3 regions of the Pseudomonas sp. MRSN 12121 genome follow, and region 3 is predicted to be linked to each of the others. Evidence: predicted binding sites of a transcription regulator. Region 3 holds the regulator's gene; each other region holds the start of a gene.
What was found. Region 3 encodes FliA, which starts transcription of late flagellar genes. Its sites were predicted from a motif close to CTAAAGTTTNNNNNNNNNNNGCCGNTAA; they were not measured.
Positions count from the first base shown of each region.

Region 1 (3,276 bases), 2.7 Mb from region 3:
GCCCGAGGTCCGCCAGGCTGCGTGAGGTCTGGGCGCCGAGCTGGGTCTCGTCGGCGACGCTGTCCACTGCCACCGCGATCTGATGCACGCTGCGGTTGATCTCTTCGGCCACCGCGGTCTGCTCTTCGGCGGCGCTGGCGATCTGCGCGTTCATCGAGTTGATGGTGCCGATCAACTGCGCCATGGCATCCAGCGACGCCCCGGCCTCGTTGGCCTGGTGCGAGGTGCCGTCGCCGGCATCGCTGGAGCGGCGCATGGCTTCCACCGCGGTGCGCGTGCCCTGTTGCAGGCGGTCGATCATGCCCTGGATTTCCTGGGTGCTCTGCTGGGTGCGGCTGGCGAGTGCCCGGACCTCGTCGGCCACCACCGCGAACCCGCGCCCGGCCTCACCGGCCCGCGCCGCCTCGATGGCCGCGTTGAGGGCCAGCAGGTTGGTCTGCTCGGCGATCGAGCGGATCACATCCAGCACGCTGACGATCGACGCCACGTCCTTCTGCAGGCTGTCCAGGGAGGTGCCGCTGCTGCGGATGTCGCTGACCAGGGCATGGATCTGCTGGATGCTGCCGTCCACCACGCGCTTGGCCGCCTGGCCTTCCTCGTCGGTCTGCTGCGCCGCCACCGCCGCGCCCTGGGCACTGCGCGCCACTTCCTGGGCGGCCGAGGACATTTGGTTGATCGCCGTGGCCACCTGGTCGGTCTCGTGGCGCTGACGCTCCATCGCCTGCTCGGAACGCTGCGCCTGCTCGGACACCTGGGTCACCAGGCCGGTCAACTGGCCGGTCATCTCGGTGATCTGCCGCACCAGGCCGTGGATCTTGTCGACGAAACGGTTGAAGGAGCCGGCCAGATCCCCCAGTTCGTCCTGGCTGGTGATTGCCAGGCGCCGGGTCAGGTCGCCCTCGCCGGCGGCGATATCGTCGAGGTTGAGCTTCATCAGGTTCAGCGGCCGCAGGATGGTGTTGGCCACCAGCATGCCGAGGGCGGCGATCACCAGCAGCACCACCACGGCGATGCCGACGATGCTCAGGACCATGCCGCGCATGCGCTGGTTGACGCTGGCCTCGACCTCGGCCACCTGGGCGTCGATGCCGTCCAGGTTCACCGACGAGCCGACCACCAGGTCCCACTTGGCCAGGTATTCGGTGTAGCCCAGCTTCGGCACCAGCACGTCGCTGCCCGGCTGGGTCGAGCTGTACTGCACATAGTGGGTGCCGTCCTTGCCGACCTTGACCAGCTCGCGGTTGACGTACACGCCGTTGGGGTCGCGGTTGTCCTTGAAGCTCTTGCCGACGCCGTCCGGGCTGTTGCCCTTGAACAGGCGCACCGTCTCGGAGTCGTAGCCGAAGAAGTAACCGTCCTTGCCGTAGGTGATGTTCGACAGCAGCTTCACCACCTGGGCGCGAGCCGCCGTATCGCCGGGCGCCGCCGCGTCGTAGAGCGGGCGGATGGTGCTCAGGGCGACTTCCACATAGCTCTGCAGGGTGGTCTTGGCCTCGCCGAGCAGGCGCTGGCGGGTCTCGTCCACCTCCTTGCGCGCCTGTTCCCTGAGCATGAAGACCGTGGTCAGGCTGATGACCAGCGCGAACAGCAGGACCGGGAGGACCGCGAGGGCCAGGACTTTGCCCTTCAGACTTAGGCGCATAGGAGGTTCACTCTTGATTTTGTTGGCGTGATACCGCCTTAACGGCACGCCGGATCAAAAGTTGAGCAGCGAAGGATCTGTGGACACGCAGTGTCCCTGAGATTTTTCGCGAGCAAGCTTCGCTCCTACAGGCAAGGCCCTTGTAGGAGCGAAGCTTGCTCGCGATGAAGACAGCACGGTGCCGCTGAAGCCCCGCAGGCTCAGAGCACCATCGCCGCCACCCAGCCAAAGGCCAGCAGCGGCAGGTTGTAGTGCAGGAAGGTCGGGACCACGGTGTCCCAGATATGGTGGTGCTGGCCGTCGATGTTCAGGCCGGAGGTCGGCCCCAGGGTCGAGTCCGAAGCCGGCGAACCGGCATCGCCCAGGGCGCCGGCGGTGCCGACGATGCAGACGATCGCCAGCGGGCTGAAGCCCAGTTGCACGCACAGCGGCACGAAGATGGTCGCCAGGATCGGCACCGTGGAGAACGACGAGCCGATGCCCATGGTCACCAGCAGCCCCACCAGCAGCATCAGCAACGCGCCCACGCCCTTGCTGTGACCGATCCAGCTGGCCGAGGATTCCACCAGCCCCTTCACCTCGCCGGTGGCCTTCATGACCTCGGCGAAACCGGCGGCGGCGATCATGATGAAGCCGATCATCGCCATCATCTTCATGCCTTCGGTGAACAGGTCGTCGGTCTCGCGCCAGCGCACGATGCCCGACACCGAGAAGATCAGGAAACCGGCCAGCGCCCCGATAATCATCGAGTCCAGCAACAGCTGGATGACGAAGGCCGCCACGATCGCCAGGCCCGCCACCAGCAGCGTGCGCGGGTTGTACTGCACCGTCACCTGCTCGACCTTCTCGATCAGTTCCAGGTCGTACACGCGCTTCTTGCGGTAGCTGACAAAGGCCAGCAACAGGCCGAAGACCATGCCCAGCGCCGGGATGCCCATGGCATGGGTGACGTTGATATCGCTGACGTCCACGCCGCTGCGGGCGACGTTGGCCAGCAGGATCTCGTTGAGGAAGATGTTGCCGAAGCCCACCGGCAGGAACATGTACGGGGTGATCAGGCCGAAGGTGATGACACAGGCGATCAACCGCCGGTCCAGTTGCAGCTTGCTCAGCACATACAGCAGCGGCGGCACCAGCAGCGGGATAAAGGCGATATGGATCGGCAGGATGTTCTGCGACGCGATGGCCACCACCCACAACAGGCCGATCAACAGCCATTTGACGCTGCCGCCACCCTGGCTGTCCTGGCGGTCCACCAGCAGCAGGATCTTGTCCGCCAGGGCGTGGGCCAGGCCGGACTTGGCGATCGCCACCGCGAACGCGCCGAGCAAGGCGTAGGACAAGGCCACGGTCGCCCCGCCGCCCAGGCCGTTGTTGAACGCCTTGAGCGTCGCCTCGATCCCCAGGCCGCCGGTCAAGCCTCCCACCAGCGCGCCCACGATCAGCGCGATCACCACATGCACGCGGGACAGGCTGAGGATCAGCATCACGCCAACCGCGGCAATTACTGCATTAATCATCGTTACCTCATGGCACTGCGACGGGAAAACGCCGCCAAGGAAATGAGTCCGGCCAGAGGGCAACGACTGCCGACGCCGGATCGAAAAGGAGGGTCTTGTTAGAGGGCGCGCACT
Region 1 is NZ_CP010892.1:4,559,977-4,563,252, forward strand. It holds gene TO66_RS20735 (methyl-accepting chemotaxis protein) at 1-1,642, opposite strand, end outside; gene TO66_RS20740 (Na+/H+ antiporter family protein) at 1,843-3,159, opposite strand.
Region 1: a site for FliA is predicted at 1,681-1,708, ahead of TO66_RS20735 (methyl-accepting chemotaxis protein). Genes of this name have one in related genera too.

Region 2 (3,276 bases), 550 kb from region 3:
CGATGGGCCGGGCCTCGATGATGTCGCCCTCCAGCGACCAGGGGCGGTAGGTCATGTCCGGCTGGATCGACACCCCGAGCCCGGCGGCCACCAGGCTGCGCACCGCTTCGGTGGAGGCGGTGCGCAGGGTGACGCGCGGCTGCAGGCCGGCGCCGGACCACAGGCGCTGGGCGTTGCGGTCCATTTCATCGACATTGAGCTGGATCAGCGGCTCGCGGGCGACATCCGCCAGGTTGATGCTGTCGTGTTCCAGCAGCGGATGCTGGGCCGGCAGCCACAGGCGGTGCGGGGAGTGGGTCAGGACTTCGGTCTGCAGGGCATGGCGGTCCTCGAGATTGGAGAGGATCAGCACCCCGACGTCGATTTCGCCGCTCACCAGCAGGTGTTCGATGTAGGGGCGCTCGTCCTCCATCACGCGGATCTCCACGTTCGGATAGGCGCGCTGGAAACGCGTGAGCAGATCCGCCAGGTAATAACCGGCCACCAGGCTGGTCACGCCGACGGTCAACTGGCCGGCGACCTGGTCGGTGCTCTGTTGCAGGCTGCGCTTGGCGTTGTCGACGGTAGCCAGGATCAGGTGCGCCTGGCGCAGGAACTGGTGGCCCTGGTGGGTCAGGGTCATGCCCTTGGCGTGGCGGTTGAACAGGCCGACGCCGATTTCCTGCTCCAGTTGCTGGATCGCCAGGGTCAGGGTCGACTGGGAGATGAACACCGCCTGGGCGGCGGCCGAGATCGAGCCGGTCTCGGCCACGGCGATGAAATGACGGATCTGGCGCAGGGTCATCATGGGTAATCACCAGGCTGGCGCTTTTATCGATGTTTTCGAGTATATATCGCTTTAATCGAATGGCTGTCCACGACCTCGATGGCCCGAGGCGAAGCAACATCTGGAAGCACACTCGGACCCAGGCGCCGGGCACTTCGATCTAGGCTGGTGGCCTTATCTGTTCCCTCGACTCACCTGTCTGGAGGTTTGTATGAATACCCGTGGATTACTCGACCAATTGCTCAAGTCCGGCCAGGAGCTGTTGCAGAACAAGGCCGGCGCGCAGCCGAACAAGGCCTCCGACGCCGACAAAGGCGCGTTGGGCGGCTTGCTCGGCGGCAATTCCGGCGGGCTGGGCAGCCTGTTGTCCGGGGCCGGTGGCGGCGCGCTGGCCGCCGGGGCCATGGGCTTGCTGCTGGGCAACAAGAAAGCCCGCAAGTTCGGTGGCAAGGCCCTGACCTACGGCGGCCTGGCGGCACTGGGGGTGATCGCCTACAAGGCCTACGGCAACTGGCAGGCGCAGCAGGCCGGTGCACCCCGGACCGAGCCGCAGACTCTCGACCGCCTGCCTGCGCAACAGGTCGAGCAGCACAGCCAGGCGATCCTCAAGGCGCTGGTGGCGGCGGCCAAGGCCGATGGCCATATCGATGAGCGCGAGCGGGCCTTGATCGAGGGCGAATTCACCCGCCTGGACAATGATCAGGAGCTGCAGCGCTGGTTGCACGCCGAGCTCAACAAGCCCCTGGACCCGGTGGATGTGGCACGGGCCGCCGGCACGCCGGAAATGGCCGCGGAAATGTACGTCGCCAGCGTGATGCTGGTGGACGAGGAAAACTTCATGGAGAAGGCTTACCTGAATGAGCTGGCGCGTCAGCTCAAGCTGGAACCGGGGTTGAAGCTCGAACTGGAAAAGCAGGTTCGCCAGGCCAGTGCCTGATGGCTGTCGGGCGCGTCGGGACGAATGCCGGGTGCGCCCTCTGCGATGGCTGAAATGGCTCCCGATTTTGCCGAAACGCCACTGGCGGCGTCAGACTCATCTGACGGAAAGTAGCCGTCCGGAGTGAACCCTGCCTTTCGCTCTGAGTGAGACGTGGTGCGCAACACGCTGATTAAGGATGGCACGCCCTCGGCTATACTCCCCACCATTTGAATGGCCCCGAGGACTGACTGTGAAGAACTGGACGTTGCGCCAACGCATTTTGGCGAGCTTTGCGGTGATTATCACCATCATGTTGCTGATGGTCATAACCTCGTACTCCCGCCTGCTGAAGATCGAAGCGGGTGAAGAGCGCATGCGTTCCGATGCCATTCCCGGGAGCTATTTCAGTTCCATGATCCGCGGCGCATGGGTCGACAGTTACCTGCACACCCAGGAACTCATCGGCATGAAGGAAGGCCAGGGGATCACCGCCGAGGACGAGGCGAACTTCAAGAGCTTCGAGCTGCGCCTGAGGCAATACCTGGCCAGCTACAAGAGCACCATCACCACCCGGCAGGACCAGAACGAATTCGATGAGTTCGAGAAGTTGCACGAGCACTTCCTCCAGGTCCAGGCCGCCGTGCTCGACCTGCATGTGCGCAACAAGGAAGACGACGCGGTGAAGCTGTTCAACGAGCAGTTGACCCCCGCCTGGGTCACCGGCCGGATGAAGCTCAACGACATCATCGACGAGAACAAGGCGGTGGCCGATTCGGCGGCGGCGCAGATCGACGACGCCGTGGCCGCGGCCAAGATCAGCATGGGCGTTTCCCTGCTGGTGGCCGTGCTGGTGGCCGGCCTGTGCGGCCTGTTGCTGATGCGCGCGATCATGTCGCCGATGAACCGTATCGTGCAGATCCTCGAGGTGATGCGCACGGGCGACCTGACCCGCCGCCTGAACCTGGAGCGCAAGGACGAGTTCGGCGCCGTGGAAACCGGCTTCAACGACATGATGAGCGAACTCAATTCCCTGGTGTCCCAGGCGCAGCGTTCCTCGGTCCAGGTCACCACTTCGGTCACCGAGATTGCCGCCACCTCCAAGCAGCAGCAGGCGACCGCCACCGAGACCGCGGCGACCACCACCGAAATCGGCGCCACCTCACGGGAGATCGCGGCCACCTCCCGCGACCTGGTGCGCACCATGACCGAAGTTTCCAGCGCCGCCGACCAGGCTTCGGTGCTCGCCGGTTCCGGCCAGCAGGGCCTGGCGCGGATGGAAGACACCATGCACTCGGTGATGGGCGCGGCCGACCTGGTCAACGCCAAGCTGGCGATCCTCAACGAGAAGGCCGGCAACATCAACCAGGTGGTGGTGACCATCGTCAAGGTCGCCGACCAGACCAACCTGCTGTCGCTCAACGCCGCGATCGAAGCCGAGAAGGCCGGTGAATACGGCCGCGGCTTCGCTGTGGTGGCCACCGAAGTGCGGCGCCTGGCGGACCAGACCGCGGTCGCCACCTACGACATCGAGCAGATGGTGCGCGAGATCCAGTCCGCGGTGTCGGCCGGGGTCATGGGCATGGACAAGTTC
Region 2 is NZ_CP010892.1:1,269,738-1,273,013, forward strand. It holds gene TO66_RS05665 (LysR family transcriptional regulator) at 1-787, opposite strand, end outside; gene TO66_RS05670 (tellurite resistance TerB family protein) at 978-1,703, shown strand; gene TO66_RS05675 (methyl-accepting chemotaxis protein) at 1,936-3,276, shown strand, end outside.
Region 2: a site for FliA is predicted at 1,753-1,780, ahead of TO66_RS05675 (methyl-accepting chemotaxis protein). Genes of this name have one in related genera too.

Region 3 (3,276 bases):
TCAGCGAGGATCGCCGCGCGGTCATGTTCGATGCCGGCAAAACGATCGACCTGGCTGGCCATCAGAACCAGTTTGAGCAGGTTGCTCTCGACTTCGGTGACCAGTTGGGTCACGCGCTTGATCACCTGGCCGGTCAGGTCCTGGTAGTCCTGTGCCAGCAGGATGTCATTGAGGTTGCTCGATACAGCGCGCGTCTCCTGCTCGCTGCGGGTCAGGAAACCATCCACACGGCGGGCCAGATCGCGGAACTCGTCGGCACCCAGCTCGCGGCGCATGAAACGCCCCCAGTCGGCACTCAGGGCCTGGGCTTCGCTGCTCAGGCCGTTGACCAACGGGGTGGCGCTCTCGACCAGGTCCATGGTGCGGTTGGCCGCGGCCTCGGTCAGCTTGACCACATAGGACAGGCGCTCGGTGGCATCGGTGATCTGCGACACTTCCTCGGCTTGCGGCATATGCGGGTCAATCTGGAAATTGACGATGGCGCTATGCAGTTCGCGAGTGAGCTTGCCGACCTCCCGGTACAGGCCGCGGTCACGGGTCTGGTTGAGCTCATGGATCAGTTGCACTGCTTCGCCGAACTTGCCTTTTTCCAGGCTGTCGACCAGTTCCACTGCGTGTTTTTTCAGGGTCGACTCAAAGTCGCCCAATGAAGATTCGTTGTGCTCCATAGCTCCCCCCGTGGCGGAATGGTTCCACACATCAACCGATGCGTTCGAAGATCTTCTCGATCTTCTCTTTCAACGCCTGGGCCGTGAAGGGCTTGACCACATAACCGTTTACCCCGGCCTGGGCCGCTTCGATGATCTGTTCGCGCTTGGCCTCGGCGGTCACCATGAGTACCGGCAGGTGCTTGAGTTTTTCATCGGCGCGCACATGGCGCAGCAGATCGATACCGGTCATGCCGGGCATGTTCCAGTCCGTTACCAGAAAGTCGATGCTTCCGCTGTTGAGAACCGGAATGGCGGTGGTGCCATCGTCAGCCTCGACCGTGTTGGTGAAACCCAGGTCACGCAACAGGTTTTTTATGATCCGCCGCATCGTTGAGAAGTCATCAACGATGAGGATTTTCATGTTCTTGTCCAATTCGACCTCCAAGCAGTCTTAAACGCGCCCAGCAGCTGGACGCGCCATTCAATCAATCAGGCAGAGCACTCAACGACTGCATGGAATACACACCGCAAGACCGACAACGTCGTGCCAGTCTCGTCCGCAGTGTCCCCACACTGCCTGTCAGCGCGCTCGCCACTCCCCCAAACGCCCCCGCAAACGGGCCGCGCACTGGCTGTGTAACTGGCTGACCCGCGATTCGCTGACCCCCAGGACCTCACCGATTTCCTTGAGGTTCAGCTCTTCGTCGTAGTACAGCGCCAAGACCAGTCGCTCACGCTCCGGCAAATTGGCAATCGCGTCCGCCAGAGCGGCCTGGAAACGTTCGTCCTCCAGGTCGCGCGACGGCTCGAGATGAGCACTCGCGCCATCCTCATGCAGCCCTTCATGCTCGCCGTCCTGTAACAGGTCGTCGAAGCTGAACAGGCGACTGCCCAAGGTGTCGTTCAAAATCCCGTAATAATCATCGAGACTCAATTGAAGTTCGGCCGCAACTTCATGATCTTTAGCGTCGCGACCGGTTTTAGCTTCAATTGCACGGATCGCGTCGCTCACCATGCGGGTATTGCGGTGTACCGAGCGCGGCGCCCAGTCACCCTTGCGGACCTCGTCGAGCATCGCCCCACGGATACGGATACCGGCGTAGGTCTCGAAACTCGCGCCCTTGCTCGCGTCGTACTTGGTCGATACCTCGAGCAGGCCGATCATGCCAGCCTGGATCAGGTCCTCGACCTGCACGCTGGCCGGCAGGCGCGCCAGCAGGTGATAGGCAATACGCTTGACCAGGGGCGCGTAGCGCTCGATCAGTTCGTACTGGCTGTCGCGTGCCGACTTTTTGTAAAGGTTGTAGCCGCTGGCGCTCATAGCACCGGCCCTGCTGTCTGATGCACTAGCCGCTCGACGAAAAATTCAAGATGCCCACGTGGATTGGCCGGCAACGGCCAGGTATCGACTTTCTGTGCAATGGCCTTGAAGGCCAGCGCGCACTTCGAACGGGGGAATGCCTCATAGACCGCACGCTGCTTCTGCACGGCCTTGCGCACGCATTCGTCGTAAGGCACGGCACCGACATATTGTAGGGCGACGTCGAGGAAGCGATCCGTGACCTTGGTCAACTTGGCGAACAGGTTGCGGCCTTCCTGCGGGCTCTGCGCCATGTTGGCGAGCACGCGGAAGCGGTTCATGCCGTAGTCGCGGTTGAGCAGCTTGATCAGCGCGTAGGCGTCGGTGATTGAGGTCGGCTCGTCGCAGACCACCAGCAACACTTCCTGCGCGGCGCGGACAAAGCTGACCACCGAGTCGCCGATGCCGGCGGCGGTATCGATCACCAGGACATCGAGGTTGTCGCCGATGTCGCTGAACGCCTGGATCAAGCCGGCATGCTGCGCCGGGCTCAGGTGCACCATGCTCTGGGTGCCGGATGCCGCGGGCACGATGCGGATGCCGCCCGGCCCTTGCAGCAGTACGTCGCGCAGCTCGCAGCGGCCTTCGATGACATCGGCGAGGGTCCGTTTGGGCGTCAGCCCCAACAGCACGTCGACATTGGCCAGGCCCAGGTCGGCGTCCAGCAGCATGACGCGCCGGCCGAGCTCCGCTAGGGCCAGGGACAAGTTCACTGACACGTTAGTCTTGCCGACGCCACCTTTGCCGCCGGTCACCGCGATCACCTGTACGGGATGCATGCTGCCCATGTTCTTTCTTTACCTTGTCTTACTTAGACGGGGCCACATAACTGGCTGCGCGTTCACCAACGGAACAATGCCTGGCAGACCATCGATGTAGGTACATTGCAATCTTTTCATGATTCCCTCAGCCAACCCGCTTGGTCGGGTTGTGGTAGAGGTCAGCGAACATGTCGGCCATGGCTTCCTCGCTGGGTTCTTCCTGCATCTGCACGCTCACCGCGCGACTGACCAGCTGGTGACGACGCGGCAAGTGCAGGTCATCCGGAATCCGCGGACCATCGGTCAGGTAGGCGACAGGCAGTTCGTGACCGATGGCCAGGCTCAACACTTCGCCAAGACTGGCGGTTTCATCCAGTTTAGTCAGGATGCAGCCGGCCAGCCCGCAGCGCTTGTAGCTGTGGTATGCGGCGGTTAGAACCTGTTTCTGGCTGGTGGTTGCCAGGACCAGATAATTTTTTGCCCGGATGCCGCGGCCGGCCAGGCT
Region 3 is NZ_CP010892.1:1,816,686-1,819,961, reverse strand. It holds gene TO66_RS08260 (protein phosphatase CheZ) at 1-668, opposite strand, end outside; gene TO66_RS08255 (chemotaxis response regulator CheY) at 700-1,071, opposite strand; gene fliA (RNA polymerase sigma factor FliA) at 1,231-1,971, opposite strand; gene fleN (flagellar synthesis regulator FleN) at 1,968-2,798, opposite strand; gene flhF (flagellar biosynthesis protein FlhF) at 2,917-3,276, opposite strand, start outside.